DNA from 2 places in the Neobacillus sp. K501 genome. Region 2 is predicted to be linked to the other one. Evidence: riboswitches for the same ligand, from Rfam matches in the RefSeq annotation. Region 2 holds a riboswitch; the other holds the start of a gene.
The links. A riboswitch is a leader RNA that binds a small molecule or an ion and turns the genes downstream of it on or off. The one in region 2 is predicted to bind cyclic di-AMP.

Region 1 (5,494 bases), on a different contig from region 2:
ACCAGTGGGCCAAAGAAGGCAGAAAGAATGAACAAAACTGAGACAGTAAGAGAGGTTAGTCCTGTTCGACCACCAGCTGCTACCCCTGAAGTTGATTCAATGTAGGCTGTAGTTGGACTTGTCCCAAACATGGCACCGACTGCTGTGGCAACCGAATCAGATAGTAAAGCCTGACGGGCACCTGGTAATTTGCCATTCTTTATTAACCCAGCTTGGTTTGCAACTCCAATCATTGTCCCTGTTGTGTCAAAAATAGTGACTAGAATAAATGAAAACACTACTGCATACAAGCTGTGTTGAATAACATCCGTAAAAGCAGTAAAGGGATTACTGATAATCATTCCCTCAGGAAGAGAAGGGAGAGAAACGAAACCTTGATCAAAGGAAAGTTGATTTGTAAAAAAGGCAATCAGTGCGGTAATAATCATTCCCAAAAATAATGAACCATTGATTCTTAGTGCCATTAAGATAAGTGTGACGGCCAGTCCAACAATGGCAAGCCATGCAGAAGGGGCACGAAGATCTCCCAAACCAACAAGGTTGGTAGGGTGAGCTGTAATAATATGAGTAAGTCTGAGGCCGATAAACGCAATGAATAATCCAATTCCCGCAGTTATGCCATGCTTCAGGTTTTCAGGAATCGCATCAATTAATTTTTCCCGGAAAGGTGTTAATGACAATATTACAAAGATGATGCCGGCAACGAAAACAGCAGCAAAGGCTGTTTCATAGGCAATATTTTGGTGGCCACCGACGACTGAGTAGGCGAAGTAGGCGTTAAGTCCCATTCCTGGTGCAATCGCAATGGGGTAATTGGCAAACAAGGCCATCCAAAGTGTTCCGATAACGGCTGAGATGATGGTTGCCGTGAAAACTTGCTCGAATGGTACACCAGCATCTGCTAAAATAACTGGGTTTACCACGACAATGTAAACCATTGTAAAGAAGGTAGTGATACCGGCAAGCAGTTCTGTTTTTGTATTAGTATGGTTCTCTTTGAGTTTAAACATGGTTTTCCTCCAAAACACGAACGTTTTTTAATAACTTAATAATAATATTCGTTTTCTATTGTTTTTTCAAGAGGGAATTATTTTATTTATACAAAAAAAGCATCCCATAATATAGGGATGCCACAAAATAGCTTATATTATTTTTTTAAGTGATAAGGAACCGTCGTGACGACTACGTTTCTTCGATACAGCAATAAGGTGCGAATCAGGACCCCAGATTGGTTATGAAGAATATTATGCCAGCCTTTTTTAGGAATAAATTGTGGGATGACCACTGTGACTTTGTAGTTGGATTCACTCGCCTTATGTTCCACAATATCAATAAATTTCGTCAGCGGGTTAATGATACTTCTATAGTGAGAATGCAATGTCACAAGTCGTACATCCGGCTGCCACTTCTTCCATTTTTCCTCAAACTTTTGCTCCTCTTCTCGATCAAAGGCAACGTATACGGCAATAATTTGATCTGGGGAAAGGGATTTAGCATAATTTATTGTGTTTTCTACGACATGAGTAATACCAGCAACAGGTACTAGGATGACATTCCCTTCAATCGGTACAGCCGGCTCACATGTAGTAATCCGGAGTTGGTCGCCAACCGCATCATAATGCTTTTTGATCCGGTGAAAAACAAAGATAATAATTGGTAAGAAAATTAAAATCGACCATACCTGCGAGAATTTTGTTAAAAAGAACATTAATGTAACGATAAAGCTAATCAAGGCTCCCGTTGTATTGATGATAAATTTTGGAATCCAACCGGTTGGTTTTTCTCTAAGCCATTTCACCATCATTCCTGTTTGCGACAATGTAAATGGAACAAACACGCCGACTGCGTAAAGAGGAATAAGATGCTCTGTTTCTGCATGAAAAGCAAGGATCAGTAAAATCGATGAAATTCCAAGGATAATGATTCCATTTGAGTACCCTAATCGGTCCCCGCGAATAAGGAACATCCTTGGAATAAACTTATCTTTAGCAAGATTAACCGCCAGCAATGGGAAGGCAGAATATCCAGTATTAGCAGCAAGAATTAAGATTAAGGCTGTTGTTCCTTGAATAAAGAAGTACATAAAGTTTCGTCCGAAAACTTCCTCTGCAATTTGTGATACCACCGTTACCTCAGCTCTCGGCGAGATGCCATAAAAATAAGCTAACGTAACGATTCCTGAAAAAAGGATCGCAAGCAATAAGCCCATCATCATTAATGTTTTAGCGGCATTGTTAGGAGCTGGATCCTTGAAGTTAGGAATCGCATTGGATATAGCTTCAACTCCAGTTAAGGCAGAGCTTCCAGAAGCAAACGCCCTTAAAAGGATAAACAGGCTGATTCCAGCCACAGGTGTACCAATTGGTGTATGCAGTTCAGGTGTCACTTGTCCGGTAGCAATATTGTAGATACCAACACCAATTAAAATAAACAAGGCTAATACGAATAAGTATACCGGATAGGCTAATATCGAAGCTGACTCCGTTACACCTCTTAGATTTAATATTGTAATAAGAATAACAAATACTATCGCAATTTCGACATTAAAGCCATGTAAATTAGGAAAAGCGGAGGTAATTGCATCCGTACCAGCCGACACACTTACCGCAACAGTAAGGATATAGTCAACCAATAATGAGCCCCCAGCAATTAAGCCTGGATTAACTCCTAGATTACTTTTAGATACTACATAAGCTCCGCCTCCGTGTGGATAAGCAAAGATAATTTGGCGATATGACAATATTAGAGCTGTTAATAGTATCAATACACCTATTGCGATAGGGACGGAATACCAAAAGGCTGCTGCTCCTAATGTAACCAACACGATTAGTATTTGTTCAGGACCATAGGCCACTGATGATAACGCATCAGAAGAAAGAATTGCTAATGCTTTCGTTTTATTAATTTTTTGTTCCCCTAATTCATGGGATTTCAAAGGTCTTCCAATTAAAAACCTTTTAATGGCTGAAACCATTATAAATACACCGCCTGCTAGTTATGTTTGTTAGTTATGTTTCCCAAAAAAGTCTAAAAGAGATTAATTTCAGGAATAAAAAAAGTGCCTACAAGTCATCAGTAAATAGACCTGTAGACACATTATTTTTCAAGCGTCACAAGCTCCACCTTCCTTCTCATATAACGCTTACGAGGTTAGCTGTCGGATTCGGACCATTGAGTAGCCCTACCTTAAAAAGGATTCACCCCTGGATTATAAAAAATAATCCGCGTAAATGGTTCCCCCGTACCGTATGGTTTCAGCGATTTAGAAATTTGAAACTGTGATTATATTACTCCTGTATTCTCAAAAAGTAAATGAATTTTTTATGAAAGAATAAAACTTATGAAAAAGGACATGTTGATGATGTATTAAATACGAAAGGAAAATGAATATGACGAAAGAAAATCGTCCGTTATTATCTGATGAATTTTTAGATGAAATAACAGAGGAAATTAATCAACTATATGGGGAGCCCCATGAAGAACAATCGGAAGAAAAGGATTAAAGAGGAAATCATGCTCGATTTCCTCTTTTTATTTATGGTTACCATACTTCATTCAAGGTTTCTCTGAATAATTGGTTCAAACGTTCGGTTGGATTAGAAATGTCCATCTTAATTTCTTTTGCATAATCCTCTAAATGCTGTATTTCCTCATTTAAAAATTGATTGATCACGACAACCTTAGGCTCTAGGTTTAGCTCTTCTCCTGCAATTTTCCGTTCTAATAACGTTTGAATGGCCATTTTTAGATCGCCTGCTTGGAGGATATCTCCGAGCAAATCTGTAAAATCGACTGGAGGAATAGTTGAATATTTTTCAATCCATTTGGCTGCAAGAATCGGCCGGAGGACATAGAAATATTTTTTTATTTTGACTTCCTCACGTTGTAAATAGTCCCTATAGTTGCCTTTGGCCATATTTAAATAATGATAGATACACGAAGGTGGAGCAAAGATGTCGGTTGCCAATTCTTTTAATTTTTCAATCGTCGAGTATTCCTGATAATAAATAATATCCGAATGCAGCCATTCCAACAGCGGTGGGTTTGATTTGCGAAATAGCTTTAACGCCTTCGTCAATTCCCAACCGCTTACATCTAAAAGGTCATCCATCGGGATTGAAATTTTATCATGCTTCGGAACCTCAATCACATCGCGCATCTGGTCAATCGAAAGATACCAGTCCGTTTTATGGACATAAATGAATCTGACATCATAATCACTGTCTTTTGATGGGAAGCCCCAGGCTCGGCTGCCGGATTCACAGGCAAATAGAATTTTCACTTCATACTCGAGTTCAATTTGTTTAAGTACTTCTAGAATATGTTCTCTCATTGAAAAACCCCCTGTATATTCAATATCTTTATTATGGGTGAAACCAAAAAAAATTGCCCCATAAAGTTTTCTTCCTACAGGAATGTAAATGAAAACAAAATATCACGATAATCCAACATGAAACATGTTCAGATCAAGGATCTGAGAATAACGCACTAGTTATTGAATATATAAACAATAAGGGGTTATGCCTGTCGCCACAGTACATGGCGCTTGCGCAATTCTGATTAACGGGAGGTGTTGATGTTGTTATCTAGGCAATTAATCATCTATTTCTTGTTATGCTTGACATCCATTGTAATGGTAAAGGAATTTACCTTTGGTCCTGATGTATTCTCTGGTAATGGAAATCCCGTTATTCTACTTTTTCCCTTCGTGATTTTAACCTTTTCCCTCTTTGGCTTTGAATGGTTTGTAAGATTAAGGGAAGCACAATTTCAATCGAAAACTTGGGGCTTCCTCTTAACTGGTGCGCTCGTTCTCTTAATCGTATCAATTATTTTAGAAACTTTCTTTGTGAAGGAACTTGTCCAGCAATTAGGAGGAACCCCCACGAATGCCGATTCACGGATTTATCGTTATCCATGGTTAAATCAATACACCAATACGTTGTTTGTTAATGTTTATACCTTTCTGATATATTTCTCTTCCTTGACCTTATTGATCACCATATCCCGTATTAAGGGTAAGTCGTAAATTCCCTCACTTCCTTTTAATTTCTTGTTCATTTTGGTTGTGGTTTTTCATTCAATTGGAATATAATAGGAATATAGATGTTCACAAAAATGTCACTATTTATCGTTAGAAGATATTACGAGCCTAATAGAAGCTTATGGAGGGGAAAAAATGATTAGGATGGCTGTAGCTAGTGTACTTGGGTTTGTATTAATTTTTATAGAATCAATGATTGTCATTAAGTTAAAAGGATATCATGGTATCGATTTTGGAGGCTTGGCACCATTCCTAAACGTTTGGGCAATGAATTTTTTCCTCGTCTACTGCATACTTACACAAGTAACAAATTGGTACCAAGAACGAACTGGTTTTGAAAGCAGTGAAGAAGATAATATTTATTAAAAACATAAAATACCTCCTCAATCACAATCGATTGAGGAGGTTTCTTTTGTTATACATGATGCTTTATCGTGTTATCTTTCATGA
Region 2 (5,494 bases):
CGTGATGCCAACTAGCATGGCCGCCACCATGTCCCCAAGAAGCATGACCGCCGCCCCCGTGTGGCCTCAAATGTTCAGGATAATAATTCATCATATTCATCTCTCCTTTAGCCGTGAGTTCCCTATACTATATGTCTATGGTGCCAAAGTGCCTTTCTGTTAACCAGAGTGGCTCTGGATGTTAAATCTAGTATTGCAATTTTTTTACAAACCCTGTTAAAATTAGTGTAATATTACACTATTTGGAGTTGGTTTGGTGAATACACCACCTATAAGAAAAAAACAGTCTTTACATAAAAACCCTTGGTTTCTTGGTACAGTAGTGTGTATCTTTGTTATCGCCGTGGTTTTAAACATCCCTATTCAAAAAAGAAAATACGGCCTCTCACAGAGCAATTTGACAACCGATTATGCAGGTCTGCTGCCTGAACGGATCGAAAGAATTGTCAAAACTGGAGATCGGATTGAATTACAAAAAATTGTTAAGGAAGCCAATGAAAAGGGCCAGCATATTTCTATCGCTGGATTGCAGCATTCGCAAGGCGGTCACACGTATTACACGGATAGCATTGTATTAGATATGAAGACGTTTAATAAAGTCCTTGAAATCGATCAACAGAAAAAAACGGTAAAAGTTGATAGCGGGGCGACCTGGGAAGATGTTCAAGAAGCGGTTCAGCCTTACGGGCTCGCACTTAAAGTGACCCAGTCCCAGTCGATTTTCACGATAGGTGGATCACTCTCCGTAAATGCACATGGGCGGGATATCCGTTTTGGGCACATGGCAGGAACCGTCAAGGAAATGACCATCTTGACTCCAACAGGGGAGATCAAAACCGTTACTCGAAAAGACTCAGAAGATTGGATGAAGTATGTATTGGGTGGTTATGGATTATTCGGTGTCATTTTGGATGTCACACTTGAATTAACGGAAAATGACACTTACACCATCCATACAAAGGAAATCAAAACAAGTGAGTATGAAGCCTATTTTACTAAACTGCTGAGGGAAGAGGAGGCAGCGATGCATTATGCGAGAGTCAGTGTGGCCCCGAAATCATTTTTGAACGAAATGTATGTAATAGATTACAAGAACACTGGAAAAGAGGATCATCAAACACCGCTAAAACAAGAACATGGTGCCCGGATTGGCAAGCTGGCACTGGATATTGGCCGACAAGGCGGGGGATTGGAAGATCTTTTCTGGGAAAATCAAAAAAGGCTGATGAAGTCCCTCGAGGGAGAAGAGGTAACCCGCAATAATGTCATGCGTGGAAATTCTGCCTTTATGGAATTCACTCAACCTGGCCGGGTAGAAGTGCTGCAGGAGTTCTTCATTCCAGTCGATCGATTTGATGAATATATTCGAGACTTAAAGAAAATTCTCCCCGCAAATGATAAAGAGGAAGATTTTTTAAATTCATAACATCACCGTTCGTTATTCGGTAAAGGACGATTACACTTCTTTAAATTATGCCAATGAAGATATGTTGGGACTCGTGATTTTAATCCAACATGGTTTAAAAGATAAAGAGATTGAGGATGCGAAAGTCATGATTCAAGAGTGGACAGATTTGACTCTGAAGCACAGAGGGACCTATTATCTCCCGTATTATCCTTATCAAACAAAGGAGCAGTTTCGTACGGCTTATCCAAACTGGGAGACGTTTCTTGAAGAAAAATTAAAAAGAGATCCCAATGGTGTTTTTCGAAACATCTTTTATGAAAATTACTTTTAAGGATGGAGCCTAGGATGAAATTATTGCGTGAACGTTATGTCCCTTTGGTAGTTTCGGTCGGTCAGGTTGTGATATTTCCCTATTATATCCTTTGGTTAAAAGAAGCCTCCTTGACCTTTACTTTATTTACTTGGTTGTTTGCTGCTTTTTCTTTTAGTGCGGCCTTTGGATATCGAATCCACCAAGCTGGAAAGAAGCCTACGCAGCATTCCTCAATCGCATTTGTTTACCTTGGGATGGGTTGTGTTTATCTATTCGTAGGCAATTTAAGAACTTCATTCGAAACTTTTCCTTATATGGCTCTGCTTTTTCAGGTCTGTCTCGGATTCTTGCAAGGTTACCATCACGCCTGGCATATCGAGCAGCATACCTTTCGGTTACACGCCATCCATCACTATCTTCTTGTAGGGGTCATCATGGTAGGGCTCTCATTTATAAAAATCATCTCCCCGTTAGTCTTCATTACGGCCTTCGGGGTTATATTATTGCTTTGCGGGCTGGGATTTCTTCTTTTTGTGAAAAAGAAGGATAGCACCGATTAAAATAGGGAGAAGAAGGGATTTATATATAATTAGAATAATAAGTTGGGGGAGATTTAAGGATTTTTGCAGTATTTTATTCAGTTACTTTTAATTAATGGGTGCATTTTAAATTATTTCTTTACAAATAGGTATGATTGGGAGTAAGATTTCTTCATAAAAAATATATTATTATCGCTTAATTCCGTTTAGGAAACGGGGGAACCAACTTGGCAATAGTTAAAATCACTCATAAACTATTGTCTTGGGGTGAATCTTAAGAAAAGATGTTTTACGCATTCTTTCTTGGTAGGGTTACATTCAGATCCGAGTCCGACAGCTAACCTCGTAAGCGTTTGAAGAGACATCAATCATCGTGTTTTGGCATATTTTTTATCATGCAAAAAGTAGCCACGTAGAGATATTCTCTTCGTGGTTTTTTCCTTTTAAAATTATTTAATAAAAAAGGAGAGTCTATTTTGAAGTTGTTAAAAAGAAATGGGAATTTAATTAAATTGCATCCTGCCCAAATACTTGTTATTGGTTTCGGAAGCCTAATATTATTAGGTACGTTACTCTTTATGCTACCAATAGCCACACATGAAGAGGGACGTGGACTTAGTTTCGTTGATGCTTTATTTGAGGCGACCTCTGCGGTTTGTGTAACAGGTTTGGCGGTAGTAGATACGGGAACTACTTTTACATTATTTGGAGAAATCGTTCTGCTATGTTTGATTCAAATTGGTGGTTGGGGATTTATGACCACAGGAATATTTATGTTTATTATTCTGGGTAAAAAGATTGGACTAAAGGAACGTTTATTACTTCAAGAATCATTAAATGTTTTTTCTCTTGCGGGAGTTGTTAGCCTGGTAAAACGGATCATTTTCATCACTTTTATTGTGGAACTATTGGGTGCAGCTGTTTTAGCCATTCGTTGGTCATTTGAAATGCCGCTGACGAAAGCCATTTACTATGGAATATTCCATTCGATCTCTGCTTTTAATAATGCTGGGTTTGGTCTTGAACCGGACAATCTGAGTAAATGGGTAAGTGATCCCACTGTAAATATAATGATCACCTTCCTTTTTATAACGGGAGGTATTGGTTTTACAGTAATTCTCGATCTCTTTTTTAAAAAATCCATTCGAAAATTATCCTTACATTCAAAAGTGGCACTACTTATGACACTCATATTAAACATCTTAGGACCCTTAGTCATTTTGCTCTCAGAATTTAGCAATCCAGCTACTATTGGAAATATGCAGTTCGGAGATAAGCTATGGGCATCATACTTTCAAGGCGTTGTAACAAGGACTGCAGGCTTTAATACGATTGATATTGGGGCGATGAACCTTTCATCCCTTGTATTCATGATGGCTTTAATGTTTATTGGTGCATCTTCAGGGTCTACTGGAGGCGGTATTAAAGTCACAACTTTCGCCATCATCATTTTCGCTTTTTGGGCTGTGATTACGAATCGAAATGAAGTAAATATTTTTAAAAGGAGAATTTCGTGGGAATTGGTTAATAAATCATTATCGATTGTTGTGGCAGGGATGTTTTTTATCTTCCTCATCTTCTTCCTATTAACTTTTTCCGAAGATGCTGATATGAGTATACTTCTATTTGAAACGATTTCAGCTGCTGGTACAGTAGGTTTGTCTGCAAATTTCACTCCCGAACTATCTACTTTTGGCAGAGTTTTGATTACCATTATGATGTTTATTGGTAGGCTTGGACCTTTAACCATGGCTTTTGCGCTTTTATATAATCGAAAAGAAGCCAAGGTGAGATATGCGGAGGAAAAAATATTAATTGGCTAGGGAAAAACGAAGGAAGGGACTGCAGTGGCAGTCCCTCAACGATAACAATTGGGCTGGTCTTCAGGTGACCCAGAAAAGCTTATAGTAACGAGGGCGTAAATCCATGCAGGATTAACGGCCTTTTTGTTGAGTTATAAGTCCATAGACTCTGCCCTTCTACTCAACACCTTTAAGATCAAGCTACCATTTCGGTGGCTTTTTCTTCTTGAACTAAAGGAGTTTAGTTGAACAAGGAATTTATACTTTGTCTGTTGAATTTGTAATACTAAATAAGGTTTTTTAATATTCCTAAAGTATATTTTACGGTTAATTTATTTTCTTATTGCGGAGGGGTTTTATTGCAAACACTTTTTAGATATAACTGGATGGTAAGAGAAGACTGGTATCGTTGGTGTGAAGAGTTAAGTGAAGAAGAGCTTTTGCAAAAACGAACGGGTGGAATGGGAAGTATATTGCAAACACTTTTCCACATTGTTGACGTCGAGTGGAGTTGGATACGTATCTTACAGGGTAAAACTGACTTTCAGGAGAGTTTCGATAATTATAAAAGCTTGAACAAGGTTCGAAAATTGGACGCAGAATTTCATTTAGAAGTAGAGAACTTTGTGAACAACTGGGATGCTAGTATGGAAAATCAATTATTTTACGATACCCTGCCAGATGGAAGAATTGTAACGGATACTTGGGGTGAAGTTATGCGACATGCCATTGCTCACGAAATTCACCATATAGGACAATTATCAATTTGGGCAAGAGAATTGGGAAGAAAGCCCATTTCTGCAAACCTTATCGGTCGGGGGCTTTCCTCTTATTCGAAAAAATAATTCAAATAGATATTAATTTATTTAGTTTCTGTTCATTAACCGATGCGATGCTCTAAAGTGGCATCGCCTTTTCCATTGGCAATTTCAGGACTGTTTTGTGGAGCAAAAAGGGTTTGTGAAGTATTGTACTTAAACAAATGGGGGCGTTACTCGAAGATCTGGCTGCCAAATTGGTGGCCTTTTCTTATTGAACAAAAGGGGAGTTTAGTTGAACAATCGTCATTAGCTTTTTTTAAAAATCTGGTCATATAGTGAGTATAGACATATTGATACCAGGTAAATTGAATTTAATGCTAAGATCAATTAAGCACAAGATTATAATGAGTTGCTTTCTGAAGTGTAGGTACAAATAAAAACATTAAAACAAATTTAAACCACTTAGGTAATTGGGATTATTTAGGGTGTCTTTTAATGATGCTGCCTGTATAAACGGCAGCTTCATTACGTTATTGGTGCCTATTACTAACGGATTAATTCGACGTAGTTGGCTAGTAAAATGTCGCCCTTTGCTAGTTACAAGGCTATATTGAATAGGTAATATAATATCTGTCCCGTTAACTAGGCAGAACACTATCACAACCAAAACT

Region 1: another riboswitch for cyclic di-AMP. It lies ahead of ACWM35_RS17165 (APC family permease); the one in region 2 lies ahead of ACWM35_RS10700 (TrkH family potassium uptake protein).

Annotation. Positions count from the first base shown of each region.
Region 1 covers NZ_JBSLYA010000007.1:275,101-280,594, reverse strand. The annotation lists gene ACWM35_RS17170 (NCS2 family permease) at 1-1,010, opposite strand, end outside; gene ACWM35_RS17165 (APC family permease) at 1,148-2,974, opposite strand; cyclic di-AMP (ydaO/yuaA leader) riboswitch at 3,124-3,270, opposite strand; gene ACWM35_RS17160 (bacitracin ABC transporter ATP-binding protein) at 3,390-3,503, shown strand; gene ACWM35_RS17155 (nucleotidyltransferase domain-containing protein) at 3,542-4,333, opposite strand; gene ACWM35_RS17150 (hypothetical protein) at 4,580-5,029, shown strand; gene ACWM35_RS17145 (hypothetical protein) at 5,180-5,410, shown strand; gene ACWM35_RS17140 (DoxX family membrane protein) at 5,460-5,494, opposite strand, start outside.
Region 2 covers NZ_JBSLYA010000003.1:571,673-577,166, reverse strand. The annotation lists gene ACWM35_RS10720 (hypothetical protein) at 1-94, opposite strand, end outside; gene ACWM35_RS10715 (FAD-binding oxidoreductase) at 257-1,426, shown strand; gene ACWM35_RS10710 (hypothetical protein) at 1,500-1,739, shown strand; gene ACWM35_RS10705 (hypothetical protein) at 1,754-2,281, shown strand; cyclic di-AMP (ydaO/yuaA leader) riboswitch at 2,444-2,628, shown strand; gene ACWM35_RS10700 (TrkH family potassium uptake protein) at 2,737-4,083, shown strand; gene ACWM35_RS10695 (DinB family protein) at 4,422-4,907, shown strand.